Regions from separate parts of the Erythrobacter sp. BLCC-B19 genome, predicted to be linked through region 2. Evidence: predicted binding sites of a transcription regulator. Region 2 holds the regulator's gene; the other holds the start of a gene.
The links. Region 2 encodes LexA, which represses DNA repair genes until DNA is damaged. Its sites were predicted from a motif close to GTTCCNCNCTTGTTCT; they were not measured.
Positions count from the first base shown of each region.

Region 1 (7,219 bases), 360 kb from region 2:
GGTCGCCTCAGACGTTGCCGCGCGCGGCCTCGATATCAAGGGCGTCTCCCACGTCTTCAACTTCGATACGCCCTGGCACCCGGACGATTACGTCCACCGCATCGGCCGCACGGGCCGCGCAGGCGCCAAGGGGCGGGCCTTCACTTTCGTGTCGGAAGGCGATGACGAGGCGATCGCCAATGTCGAGAAGCTGACCGGCGCGCCGATCAAGGTATTCGGCAAGGAAGACGTACGCGTCGACCTGTCGGAAATGCTCGCCAAGGCTGAAGCCGCCAAGGCCGAAACCCCGCGCGAAGAGGAGCGGGAAGAGCGTCCCGAACGCAAGCCGCGCCGCGCCCGTGACGAACGCCGCGAAGAACGCGCCCCCCGCGAAGAGCGCGCGCCGCGCGAGGAACGCGCGCGCCGCGAAAAGTCAGCCCCGCGCCCTGACCGCGTCGCCGCCAGCAATGATCGCAAGCCGCGTCGCTATCACGAGGACGACGAACCCGTCCCCGCCGGCGAATGGAACGGCCCGCGTCCGAGCTTTCTGGATGTGGGGTTCGGGTAACTACCCGACCACTGTCACGAAGCTGTCGAGCACGCGCTTTTCGCCCGCGTCCTCGAACAGAATAGTGAGCTTGTTGCCCTCCTGATCGATCACGCAGCCGGTGCCGAACTTGCTGTGGCTGACCATCGCGCCGATGGCGATGTCCGAGCGCGCCGGGGCGGCGAAGCTGGCGGCTGACCGGGTGTTCTCCCGCACTCGGGCAGGCTTGGTCTCATAGCCCGATGAAAGCGCCCGCTGCCAGCCGGGGCCACGCATCTGGGCCTTGTCGGGATAATCGCGCGCGACATGGGCAAAGGGGTCTTCCTGCTCGCTCCAGTTCGCTCGCCACAGCGACGCGCCGCCCGAAAGGGTGCTTTCCTGCTCGATGTGCTCGGCGGGCAAGTCCTCGATGAAGCGTGAAGGGATCGAGCTGACCCACTGGCCATAGATCCGCCGGTTGGCGGCGTGAAGGATGGTGCAATGCCGCCGCGCGCGGGTGATCGCGACATAGGCGAGGCGGCGTTCCTCCTCGAGTGAGGCAAGCCCCCCTTCGTCGATCGCGCGCTGCGAGGGGAACACGCCTTCCTCCCAGCCGACGCAGAACACATTGTCGAATTCCAGCCCCTTGGCGGCGTGGATCGTCATGATCGTCACCACCTCCTCGCTGTCCGACCGGTCATTGTCCATGACCAGGCTGACATGTTCGAGGAAGTCGCCGAGGGTCTGGTATTCCTCCATCGCGCGGGCGAGTTCGGAGAGGTTTTCCGCTCGGCCCGCGCTCTCGGGCGACCGGTCGGCGGCGAGCATGGCGTTGTAGCCCGATTCCTCCAGCACCAGCCGCAGCAAGTCGGCAGGTGAGAGCGTCTCGGCCGCCTCGCGCCAGCCGAGAAACTGGCGGAGCAGCCCGCCGATGGTGATCGCGGCGCGCTTGGGCAGTTCGTCGCTGTCGGCCAATTGCAGAGCGGCGGCCGCCAGCGGCAGGCCCGTGCGGCGGGCGTGGCTGTGCATCGCTTCGAGCGCCTTGGCGCCAAGCCCGCGCTTGGGCTGGTTGTGGATGCGTTCGAACGCGAGATCGTCCTGCGGCTGCGCAATCAGGCGCAGATAGGCCAGCGCATCGCGGATCTCGGCGCGTTCATAGAAACGGAAACCGCCGATGATGCGGTAGTTGATGCCGATCTGGATGAAGCGGTCTTCGAACTCACGGGTCTGGTACTGCGCGCGCACGAGGATCGCGACCTGGTTCAGCGCGGCGCCTTCACGCTCCAGCCGCTCGATCGCCTCGCCCACCCGGCGCGCTTCCTCGGGCGCGTCCCACACGCCGATCACCTTGACCTTCTCGCCGCCGTTCACTTCGGTCCACAAGGTCTTGTCGTGGCGCTGGCTGTTGGCCCGGATCAGCCCCGATGCCGCGCCAAGAATATGCGGGGTCGAGCGGTAGTTCTGTTCCAGCCGGATCACCTCGGCGCCGGGAAAATCTTTTTCGAACCGCAAGATATTGGCGACCTCGGCCCCACGCCAGGAATAGATCGACTGGTCATCATCGCCCACCACGCAGATGTTCTTGTGCCCCTGCGCCAGCAGCCGCAGCCACAGGTACTGCACCGCGTTGGTGTCCTGATATTCGTCCACCATGATGTAGCGGAAGCGGCGCTGGTAATCGCTGAGGATGTCCGCATGGCCGCGCAGGATGTTCAGCATGTGCAGCATGAGGTCGCCGAAGTCGCAGGCATTCAGCTGCTTGAGCCGTTCCTGATAGCGGGCATAAAGTGCCGTGCCCTGACCATTGGCATAGGCCTCGTTCTCAACCGCATCGAGATCAGCCGGATTGAGTCCGCGATTCTTCCAGCGGTCGATCAGGCCGGCCAGCTGCCGCGCGGGCCAGCGCTTCTCGTCAAGCTCAGCCTCGGCGATCAGCGCCTTCAGCACCCGCAGCTGATCGTCGGTGTCGATGATGGTGAAGTTGTGTTGCAAGCCGACGAGTTCGGCATGGCGGCGCAGCATCTTGGCGCAGATCGAGTGGAAGGTGCCGAGCCAGGGCAGGCCTTCTGCTGCCGGGCCGAGATGATGCGCTACACGCTCGCGCATTTCGCGCGCGGCCTTGTTGGTGAAGGTGACGCACAGGATCTGCGAGGGATAGGCGCGGCCCGTTGCGACCAGATGGGCGAGGCGGGCGGTCAAGGCGGCGGTCTTGCCCGTCCCTGCGCCTGCCAGCATCAGCACCGGCCCTTCGGTGGCGAGCACAGCCGCGCGCTGCGGCGCGTTGAGCCGTGCAGCATAGGCAGGCACGGGATCGCGCTGCGGGGCAGGGGAAGGGAGATTCTGGCTCATGTGTGATGTGAACAGGTAGGGAACAATTCCAGCAGGGGCAAGCGGCCTCGCACCCATGTCACCTCAAACCGCGGACGCGCCTCAATCAATCCGCCGCTTTTCAGCCACATTTCCCGACCGATTGTTGCCTCGGCGGGGTTGTCCGACCTGCGCAGGGATTGCCTCATCCGGCCCGCCTCCCGATAGTTGGGGTGTCCGGTCAGCAGGGGACTGTGCGGCTGGACATGCCTTTGTGTTCGTCATGCTTGGGTCAATCAATGATGGAGATACCCATGCACAAGTCTCTGAATACTCTCGGCCTCGCTGGTGTGGCCATGGCTCTGGCGCTGACCCCGGCGATGGCTGGTGCGCAGGAACAGCCCGCGCAGGAGACCCCCGTGGATGCTGCCACCGAGGCCGCTCCGCAGGCTGCCGAAGCAACGGCGGCTGCGACCCCGGCTCCGGCGCCGACGGCTGAGCAGACCGCGCAGGTCGAGACCTGGCCGGCTGACAAGCAGGCAGCCTACAAGGCATGGCCGGCTGACACCCAGGCCTATTTCTGGTCGCTCGACACCGAACGTCAGGACATCTTCTGGCGCCTGAAGGACGCCGACAAGGTCACCCTCAGCAAGATGGCCGAGCCGCAGCGCGAATCCACCTGGAAGCTGATGGAAGACAAGGTCAAGGCGATGCAGAGCTAAGCGCCAGCGCGCCTCAGGCTTCCCCAGCAGGGGGACCCGGGCCGGCATCGGCGGCAGCGAGCCTCAACAGGCTGAGCTTCCCCTTGCCGACCCGGCGTTCTGCTTCCAGCGTCAGGCCTTTGACGGCGACATCCTCGTTGAACGCCGTCTCCAGCGCGATCCACGTCTCAGGGCCGATCCACCCGAGCCGCAACATCCGGTCGAGCGCCACGTCGCCCGCACCGGACTTGTACGGCGGGTCGGCAAGGATCAGGTCGAGCGGCCGGGTAGCGGCGCGCAATTGCATCACCGATCCGGCCTCGACCCGCGTCTTCGCTTGCGCGCCGAGCACCGCGATATTGGCGCGGATCACATCGACCGCTGCCCGGTCCTGCTCAACAAACAGGCAATGCGCTGCGCCGCGCGACAGAGCCTCCAGCCCGAGCGCGCCAGAACCTGCAAACAGGTCGGCCACCTGCAAGCCCTCGAAATCGCCGAGCCGGCTGGTAAGCATCGCAAACAGCGTTTCGCGCGCGCGGTCTGCCGTTGGCCGCGTTCCTTCCCCCTTGGGCGCGGCAAGCTTTCGCCCGCGCCATTCGCCCGCGATGATCCTCACTTGCCTGGTCCCTTCGCCAGGTCGGCGAGGAATCGGTCGACCGGCTTGCCCTTCAGTTCCACCGCCTGCCCGCGCGGCAGGTCGCCCAGATTGAAGGGGCCATAGCCGACCCGGATCAGGCGGTTGACCTGAAGCCCGAGATATTCGAGCACCCGGCGCACTTCCCGGTTCTTGCCTTCGGTGATCGTCATCTCGATCCACAGGTTACGCCCCGAGGATCGCTCAAGATTCGCGTCAATCGAGCCATAGCGCACGCCGTCAATCTCGACCCCTTCGATCAGGTCTTCCAGCTGCTCCTGCGACACCGCGCCAAAGGCGCGAGCGCGATAGGTGCGGGGGATGCCGCTGGCGGGCAGTTCCAGCTTGCGCTTCACCGCGCCATCATTGGTCAGCAGCAGCAGGCCTTCGGTGTTGAGGTCAAGCCGTCCCACCGGCATCACCCGGCCCGCGCCCTTTGGCAGGGCGTTGCGCAGCGCGGTGTAGATCGTCGGTCGGCCGGCCGGATCGCGCTCGGCGGTGATGAGGCCGGTGGGCTTGTGGAAGGCGAACAGGCGCGTCGGTTCGGCCGCGGTCACCGGCTTGCCGTCGACCGTCACGCCCCTCAGGCTGGGCAGGATCGTCGCCGGAGTCTCCAGCACCTTGCCATCAATCGCCACGCGCCCTTCGGCAATCATCCGCTCGACCTCGCGGCGGCTGGCGATACCGGCGCGGGCCAGCAGCTTGGCGATGCGGTCGCCTTCGGGGCGGGTGTCGGAACGGGGGGGCTGGGTGGGCATGGCGGCGCGCCTAGAGCATTTCGGCAGGAAATGCGACCGAGCAATGCACACGCATTTCTTTGCGAAATGCGACCACTGAGCGCGCCCTTCAGCCCGCCACCCGCAAGGCTTCGCTGACGATCTGGTCGAACCGCGCAATCCCGCCTTCCAGCGTGCCGAGGGTGATGTGGCTCACCGCGCCGCTCGAAAGCCCCTGCTGGCCAAGTTCGGCAGCACGGAAATCCTCGCTCGCAAACACGCCCCCGTCGAGCAGGTTCCAGCTCTTCTCCCAATGCGCCAGCGCTTTCTCGGTCGCCGGTGCCTCAGGAATGAGCATGAAATCCTCGACCAGCGTCAGATCTGCTGCCTGCGGCATCAGCACCATCACGTTCACGTAGTCCGGGCTGGGGACGATGATGGTTGCCGGCAGGAGCTGATAGGCGAAGGTCACCACGCGCCTGAGGCTCGCCATGTCGGTGAGATCGACGCCCTCCATCTCCTCCAGCCGACCGACGGCAGAGCGCTGGTGCGGGCCGATCTGATCGCCTGCGGTGATCCCGTCCTTGAAGAACGGGCCGATGGTCGCGGCGTGGAGACGCGTGACATGGTAGCTTTCGAGGAAGGCATCCATGATCAGCTTCCAGTTGCCCTTCACCGTGTGGAGCTTGCGCCGGAACAGGTGAGAGCCGCGCAATCCGAAGGAATCCAGATCCCTGCCCAATTCTTGTGCAGCACTGAAATCGGCATCTTGGATGGGCGCGAACCAGATCAGGCCGCCTGCCTCAATCGTGGGCAGCTCCACCAGGCCGTAATCCGCCTTGTCGAGACCCGGAAAGGTCTCGGGCCGGGGCAGGGCCATCAGTCCCCCGTCGAGCCGATAGGTCCAGGCATGATAGGGGCACACCAGACGCTTGGCGCAGACTGCCTCGCTCCCTTCCACCAGCCGGGTGCCCCGATGGCGGCAGACGTTGAGGAAGACGTGGGCCGTGCCGTCATTGTCACGGGTGATCAGCAGTGGGCGACCGGTGGCATCGTGCGGCACGGCCATGCCGGGCTGAGGCAGCAGGGCAGAAGGGCAGATCACCTGCGGCAGCCGGTCGAACAACGCTGCCTTTTCGCGCGCAAAGTGATCGGGGCAGGTGTAGTTTGCGGCCGCCACCGTCTGGATTGCGCCCGCCTGCCGGCCAACGCCCCCGCGGATTGCCTCGGCAAGAGCCAGTTGCCCGGGCGTAGGGCGCAAAGTGGGCATATCTGTTGTTGCGGCGTTCATCGCTCTTTTCTCATCCTCTCAACCGTGGCTAGTGTGCCACGAAACCGGGCCGGAGCAAATCTCCGCCCGCCTGACCGGGATCGTCCATGGCCGAAGCCACTTTCGAAAGCCCCACGCGCCTGTCGCGCTGGCTGTCTCTCCTGGCCGCGCTGCGCCATCCGAAGACCGGCTATGTGCTGCTGTTCGGCTTTGCCAGCGGGCTGCCCTATGCGCTGCTGCTGGGCACGCTCTACGCCTGGCTGACCGACGCCAAGGTCGATGTCGAGACGATGGGCGTGTTCTCGCTGGTGGGGCTGGCCTATGCGTTCAAGTTCCTGTGGTCGCCGGCGCTCGACCGGATCGATCTGCCGGGGCTGCGCAGGCTCGGCAAACGCAAGCAGTGGATCGTGACCGCGCAGCTTCTGCTTGGCGCAATTCTGGTGACCCTGTCGCTGCTCGATCCGCTGTCCTCGCTTGGATTGTTTTCGCTGCTCGCCGGGATCGGCGCCTTTGCTTCGGCGACACAGGATGTCGTGATCGACGCCTGGCGTGTCGACGTTGCCGACGAGGTGGCGACCATCGATATCCTCTCGACCGTATTCCAGATGGGTTATCGCGTCGCTGCGCTGGTGGGGGGCGCGCTGGCGCTGTTCATGGCCGAGCGGCTGGGCTGGCCGACCGTGTTTGCCAGCATGGGGGGTATCCTGCTGGCCGTCGGCTTCCTCGGGTTGTTCGCGCCTGACGCCGAACGCAGCGCCGCCGCGTTGGAGAGCGAGCGCGCCAATCTTGGCACGCTGCGGCAGGCGGGACAGATCGCGCCGCGGGTGCGTGCCTATGCGCTGGGGGCGGTCGCCGTGCTGTGGGGCTGGGCGCTGGTCACGGTGCTGACCTTCATGATCCAGTCCTTGACCGCCACGCCCGAAACCCGGCCCGACTCCACCGCCTTCGTCGCGCAGATGGGCCCGCTGATCGTGATCGCGACCGTGGTGATCCCCGGCCTCATCGCCGGCTGGCTGGAGGCGATGCGCAAGGCGGGCCGCCATGTGCTTAGCCACGATGCCCCGGCGAACGGCGCGCTCGATACCG
Region 1 is NZ_CP117516.1:2,680,347-2,687,565, forward strand. Features, by position in the region: gene PS060_RS12490 (DEAD/DEAH box helicase) at 1-547, shown strand, start outside; gene PS060_RS12495 (ATP-dependent helicase) at 548-2,854, opposite strand; gene PS060_RS12500 (hypothetical protein) at 3,127-3,534, shown strand; gene rsmD (16S rRNA (guanine(966)-N(2))-methyltransferase RsmD) at 3,548-4,129, opposite strand; gene PS060_RS12510 (pseudouridine synthase) at 4,126-4,905, opposite strand; gene PS060_RS12515 (aromatic ring-hydroxylating oxygenase subunit alpha) at 4,994-6,133, opposite strand; gene PS060_RS12520 (AmpG family muropeptide MFS transporter) at 6,241-7,219, shown strand, end outside.
Region 1: the regulator LexA is predicted to act here: its motif matches at 2,863-2,878, upstream of PS060_RS12495 (ATP-dependent helicase).

Region 2 (7,219 bases):
CCCTGATCGCCGAGATCAAGAAGGCCAGCCCCTCCAAGGGCCTGATCCGCGCCGATTTCCACCCCGCCGCCCATGCTGCCGCCTATGAAGCAGGCGGTGCCGCGTGCCTCTCCGTCCTCACCGACGCGCCCTATTTTCAGGGGCACGAGGATTACCTCATCGCCGCCCGCGCCGCCTGCGCACTGCCGGTGCTGCGCAAGGACTTCATGGTCGATCCCTGGCAATGCCTCGAAGCCCGCGCCATCGGGGCCGATGCGATCCTGATCATCGTCGCCGCCCTCTCCGACGCGCAGATGGCCGAGATCGAAGCCGCCGCGCGCGAACAGGGCATGGACGTGCTGGTCGAAGTCCATGACGAGGCCGAGCTCGAACGCGCCGCCGCCACGCTCCAATCGCGCCTGATCGGGGTCAACAATCGCGACCTCAAGACCTTCACCACCTCGCTCGCCGTCACCGAAAGGCTCGCCCCGCTGATGCCGCCCGGCACGCTGATCGTGGGCGAGAGCGGGATCAACACCCATGCCGATTGCCAGCGCCTCGAAGCCGCAGGCGTGCGCAGCTTCCTTGTGGGCGAAAGCCTGATGCGGGCTGACGATATTGCGAGTGCCACCCGAACGCTGCTCGGCGCACAAGCGGCGGCATGAGCAAACTCACCCACCTCGATGCCAGCGGCGCGGCCCACATGGTCGATGTCGGCGGCAAGCCCGCCACGGCGCGGCGCGCGGTCGCCTCGGGGCGGATCACCATGTCGGCCGAGGCGCTCGAAGCGATCCGCGCAGGCAATGCCCCCAAGGGCGATGTCCTCGGCACCGCGCGCATCGCCGGGATCATGGCCGCCAAACGCACCGGCGAGCTGATCCCGCTGTGCCACCCGCTCGGGCTCGAAGCCGTCAATATCGAGTTCGCCTATGAGGAAAGCGCGATCCGCGCCACCGCCACAGCCTCGCTGACCGGCAAGACCGGCGTGGAAATGGAAGCGATGACAGCCGCTTCCATCGCACTCCTCACAATCTATGACATGGCCAAGGCGATCGACAAGGGCATGGTGATCTCCGAAGTCCGCCTGATCGCCAAGACCGGCGGCAAGTCCGGCGACTGGAGCGCGCAGCCTTGAGCGCGCCGCTGGCGCTCGAAGACGCGCAGGCCCGCCTGCTTGCCCTCGCGCCGCAGCCGGCCCATGAAACCGTGCCGGTCGATACCGCGTCAGGTCGGTGCATCGCGCAGGACATCCGCGCCGCCCGCACCCAGCCCGCGGCCGATCTGTCAGCGATGGATGGCTATGCACTCGCGCCGGGCGCAGGCCCGTGGCGCTTGGTGGGTGAAAGCCGCGCCGGATCACCCTTCCGCGAGGTTCTGTCGGACAATCAGTGCGTGCGGATCTCGACCGGCGCGATCGTGCCGCCGGGGGCCGACCGGGTGCTGCTCCAGGAAGATGCCCGCGATGAGGCCGGGATCATCACGGCAACCGAAGTTCCGCCGCCAGGGCGGCACATCCGTGCGCGGGGGTTCGATTTTCACGCGGGCGACCTGCTGCTGACGCGCGGCACCCGGCTGACCCCGGCCCGTCTCGCGCTAGTGCTGGCCGCCGGGCATGGCTCGATCGAGGTCGCGGCCCGGGTCAAGGTTGCGGTGATGGATTCGGGGGACGAACTTGCCCGCGATCCGGCTGACTGCCTGCCGCACCAGATCCCCGCCAGCAATGCGGCCATGATCGCAGCGATGCTCGCCCCGCTCGGCTGCGAGGTCACCCGCATTGGCCCGGTGCCCGATGATCGCGCCGCGCTCGCCGAGGCGCTGGCCTTGGCCGAGGGGGCCGATATCCTCATCACATCGGGCGGCGCATCGGTGGGCGATCACGATCTCATCAAGCCCGCGCTGGCGGACTGGGGGGCCGAAATCGCCTTCTGGAAGATCGCGATCAAACCGGGCAAGCCGCTGCTGGTGGCCACACGCCAGAGTGCCAAGGGCTCGCAAGTCATCCTTGGGCTGCCGGGCAATCCGGTATCGAGCTTTGTCACCGCGTTCCTTTTCGCGCTTCCGCTGGTGCGCGCCAGCATGGGCGATCCCGCGCCCTTGCCGCGCGCCGTGATCATGGCGGCAGCCGAGGATCTCCCCGCGGTCGGCCCAAGGCGCGAATTCCTGCGGGCCCTCATCAGAGGCGAGAGCGTGCGCCTTGCCGGATCGCAGGATTCCTCGGCGCTGTCGGCGCTGGCTGCTGCTGACGCGCTGATCGACCGTCCCGCCCACGCCCCGATGCTGGCCGCCGGCTCGCCCGTTCCGGTGTTCCAGCTCCGAAATGGCTGATTTGCGCGGTTTTGCCGTCGGGCGCGCTTGACTCGGGTAATTTAGTTTCCTAATTGTTCCTTGTTCGTTCACCTTAATGGCGGACGACAAGTGCAATCAACGCACCTGTTTCGGGGTGCCTCTTGGCGCACGCAAGGGATTGGCACGGCGCCTCCAGCATGGGGGCGTTGTGGGTGCGACCACAGGAGTTTGACCAATGCTGACCGCAAAACAGCGCGAGCTGATCGTCTTCATCCAGCAGCGGCTGGAAGAAACCGGGATCTCGCCGAGTTTCGAGGAAATGAAGGAAGCGCTCGATCTGAAGAGCAAGTCGGGCGTGCACCGGCTGATCTCCGCGCTGGAAGAACGCGGCTTCCTGCGCCGCCTGCCCAACCGGGCGCGCGCGCTCGAAGTGATCCGTGAACCGGGCGATACCACCCCGTCGCGGCCTGCGCCTGCGGGGGACAATGTCGTGGCGATGCCTGCTCCGGCAGCGCGCGCGCCTGAAGCGGCCAATGACGTGATCGAACTGCCGCTCCACGGCCGGATCGCGGCGGGTGCCCCGATTGAGGCGCTGGAAGGCCAGTCGACCCTGCCGGTGCCTGCTGCGCTGCTTGGCCCGGGTGAACATTACGCGCTCGAAGTCTCGGGCGATTCGATGGTCGAGGCCGGGATTTTCGACGGCGATTTCGCCCTGGTGCGGCGGACCAACACCGCGCGCGACGGCGAGATCGTGGTGGCACTGGTGCGCGGCGAGGAAGCGACGCTCAAGTACCTGCGGCGCGAAGGCGGCAAGGTGCGGCTCGATCCGGCCAATGCGGCCTATGATCCGCAGTTCTATGCCCCCGGCGAAGTCGAGGTGCAGGGCAAGCTGGCCGGATTGCTGCGGCGCTACCACTGACGACAGGCGGGCCGGAAGGCAGGGCGCGAGCCCTGCGCTTCCGGCCTGATCGGTCTGGCTGACGTGTTGGATTGTGGCGGCGGCCCCTGCACCGCATCGTTTGTGCCCGCCTGCCCTGCTCCTGTCGGCGCATCGCAGGTTTTTGTCACGGTGTCGCAGGGTTTTGCCGCATCATCGCAGCTTTCCGGATACTCCGCTCTGGCGGCAGGGCGCGTGTTGCCGGTGGCTGCCACCAGCCATGCTCTCCCTGGCTCGCGGCAACCGTGGTGATGCTTTGCGCTTCCAGATCAACCGCAAGCCCGCCTGATCGTTCGAGCATCCGCCGGTCGGCCTTGAACCAGCGCGGGCGGCAGGATCGAGGCAGAAAGCGTTCCGAAACAACGATGTCTGCCTCGGCGCAGGCCGCCGCCAGAGCGCGCTCCTCCACCTGCGCCCGCCCCCGTCCGAGCAGCAAGGACCAGTCCCGCCCGCCACGCCGCAGCGTGATGGCACAGAAGGCCGAGGAGCAACGCGCTCCGGGCCATTCGGCCAGCGGTACAGGCTCCGCGGCAACGCCTGCCAGTTCCATCAGATTGTCGCGGGTATAGGCCGAGCGGCTGTCGCGCAGCGCCAGAAGGCGGGTCTCTCCATCAGGCCCGGCAAGCGTGATCCCCGCCTGCTGCCCGTCGCCCGCCACCAGCAGATCGGGGATCGGGGTCGCCCAGACGAGCAGGCTCGCCAGACCGACGGGCAGTAACCCTGCAAGCCGCACCCGCCCGCGCCACAGCGCAAGCCACAGGCCACCGGCTGCGAACAGCGCCACCGTCACCCCGCTGATCTGCGGCATCAATGTGACCGCGCCAGCCTGCCCCGCCGTCAGGTGCGCGATCCCGAGCAAGAGCGCGAGCGAGCGTTCCACCAGCCACCACACAGGCCAGCCCAACCCCACCGCATCAAGCAGCAAACCCAGCGCAATCAATGGCATGGAGACAAATGTCACCAAGGGAATCGCGATCACATTGGCAAAGGCACCGTAAATGCCAGCGCGGTGGAAATGGAACAGCACGATCGGCATCAGCGCCAGTTCGATGACAACGCCGGTGACGAACAGCATCACGACCCGCCGGCCGATGCTGGCCCACCACGGCTCCTCGCGCGGGGCCAGAAAGGCGCGCACCGGGGCGCTGTTCGAGAGCGCGACGATGGCCAGCACCGCGGCAAAGCTCATCTGGAAGCTGGGCCCGATCGCACTCTCGGGCCATAGCAGCAGCACAAAACCAGCGGCGACAGCGACCATCCGCAAGGACAGCGCCTCACGCCCGGCGACCAGCGCGCCCAGCACCAGCAAGGCCGCAACGCAGCTGCGCACCGTCGGCACCTCGGCCCCGGTGAGAAGCGTGTAACCGATCCCCGCGAGCGCCCCGGCGCCCGCCGCCGCCACCGGCAGCCGCACCCGCAAGGCCAACCCCGGCCACAGCGCCAGCAGCCGCAAGGCCAGCACATATGCCGCCGCGATCACCGCGCTGACGTGAAGACCGCTGATCGAGAGCAAGTGCGTCAGGCCGGAATCGCGCATCGCCACTTCATCCGCAGGCGCAATCCCGCCCCTGTCGCCGCTCGCAAAGGCCGCCGCAATCGCTCCGGGCGAGCCAGGCACCTGTGCGCGAACATGGGCGGCCAGCGCGCGCTGGAGGCTCGCCAGACCGCCGCTCTCGGGCGCGGGATGGAGCAAGGTGAGTGGGCCGATCATTGTTCCGGTCGCCGCAAGCCCCTTGAACCATGCCGCGCGGGCAAAATCGTAGCTGCCGGGCAGCATCGGCGGCGCCGGCGGCATCAGCCGTGCACGCAGCCGCACCACCGCGCCCTCGGCCAGTCCGGCCGGAAGCCCGTTCTCACCAAAGGTGGCAAGCGGGACATTGACCCGCACCTTGCGCGCGATCGCGGCCTCGGGCCCATCGCCGATCCCGCGCACTGCCAGCGTCAGGCGCAGTCGCCCCTCGGCGGGTTGATCCTCGCGTTCAAGCACGCGCCCGTCGATGATCTGCACGAGGGGCGCAGCGACCGGCGGCGCGCCGACAATCGCCGAGCGCGCCCAGACGACCGCAATCCCCAAGGCGAACACCAGGCCGCAGGCAAAAACAGCAAGGCGCAGATTGGCCCGCGTCTCATCGGCTGCACCTCCCGGCGGCCAGAGCACCAGAGCAGCAAGCGCGGTGCCCGCACTGCCCGCCAGCGCAGCGCACCATTGCCACATCTGCGGCAAGCTGAACCAGCACACGATCCCGCCAGCAAACAGCACCGCCAGCCATGGTGCCCGGTCGAACCCGGCGGCGCCGAGAAAGCGCTCGCCAGCATCCAGCCCTTGCCGGATCGCGCCCGCAGCGCTGGACAAGTGGTCCCCGGTTTGCCAAGGGCGCGCACGTCGCTGCGCGGCAGTATCCGGGCCGCCCGGATCCTCCCCCATAGGAATGATCGGCACATCGCGCATCGGCTTGTCCCCCGGCCGGCTCAGCCCCATCGGATGCTGGCGCCAAGCCGCTCAAAGTGAACAGGAACTCGAAGCTTATGGCAAGCGAAAGCAGCAGCGCAGACACCGCCACCACTGGTGAGGTGGTCACCCGCTTCGCGCCCTCGCCCACGGGCTATCTGCATATCGGCGGCGCGCGCACCGCGCTGTTCAACTGGCTCTACGCCCGCCACCACGGCGGCCGCACGCTGCTGCGGATCGAGGACACCGATCGCAAGCGCTCCACCCAGGACGCGATCGACAAGATCATCGAAGGGCTGGCCTGGCTAGGGCTTGATTATGATGCGCCGCCGGTGTTCCAGTCCGACCGGGCCGAGCGCCACGCTGAAGTCGCGCAGATCCTGCTGGCCGCCGGCCACGCCTACAAGTGCTTTGCCACGCCTGAAGAGCTTGAGGCCATGCGCGAGCATCAGCGCGCCAACAAGCAGCCGCTGCGGTATGACGGCCGCTGGCGTGACCGCGATCCGGCCGAGGCGCCGGAAGGTGCTCCCTTCGTCATCCGGCTCAAGACCCCGAACGAAGGCGAAGTGACGATCCATGACCAGGTGCAAGGCCCGGTAACGGTCAAGAACGAGGAAATCGACGATTACATCATCCTGCGCGCTGACGGGACGCCGACCTATATGCTCGCGGTGGTGGTCGATGATCACGACATGGGGGTGACCCATGTGATCCGCGGCGACGATCACCTCAACAACGCCTTCCGCCAGCTGCCGATCATCCGCGCGATGAACGCGATCGAGGGCAACTGGCCTGATCCGGTCTATGCCCACATCCCGCTGATCCACGGCAGCGACGGGGCCAAGCTGTCCAAGCGCCACGGTGCCTTGGGGGTCGAGAATTATCGCGACGAATTCGGCATCCTGCCCGAGGCGCTGTTCAATTATCTGCTGCGTCTGGGCTGGGGGCACGGCGACCGCGAGGAAATCACCCGCACCGAGGCTGTCGAGCTGTTCGACCTTTCCGGCGTTGGCAAGAGCCCGTCGCGCTTCGACATCAAGAAGCTCGAGAATCTCAACGGTCACTATCTGCGCGAGGCTGATGACGCGCGCCTTGCCGCGCTGGTTGCCGAAAGGCTGGGCGAGGATGCCGATGTCGAGCTGCTGACCCGGGCGATGCCGTTTCTCAAAGTCCGCGCCAAGAGCCTCATCGAAGTCATTGAGGGCGCAGCATTTCTCTTTGCCAAACGCCCCCTGGCTATGACCGAAAAGGCCGCCGCCCTGCTCGAAGGTGACGCGCGCACCATCCTGCGCGTCATTTGCAACGCACTTGCAGCGCAAAACGACTGGACAAGCGAGGCGCTCGAAGCCACTACGAAGGCGCTCGCCGAGGAGCAGGGATTGGGCCTTGGCAAGCTGGCGCAGCCGATGCGCGCGGCGCTAACCGGGACGACCACATCACCCGGTATTTTCGACGTGCTGGTCCTTTTGGGCCGGGACGAAGCGCTCGCCCGGCTCGAAGCGCAGGCCGCCTAGGGCAGGCTGCGGGTCGCACGGGGCGCGGCAGGGATTTTGGACAGGAGATAGATC
Region 2 is NZ_CP117516.1:3,044,884-3,052,102, forward strand. Features, by position in the region: gene trpC (indole-3-glycerol phosphate synthase TrpC) at 1-644, shown strand, start outside; gene moaC (cyclic pyranopterin monophosphate synthase MoaC) at 641-1,114, shown strand; gene PS060_RS14340 (molybdopterin molybdotransferase MoeA) at 1,111-2,304, shown strand; gene lexA (transcriptional repressor LexA) at 2,501-3,184, shown strand; gene PS060_RS14350 (ComEC/Rec2 family competence protein) at 3,330-5,555, opposite strand; gene gltX (glutamate--tRNA ligase) at 5,729-7,165, shown strand.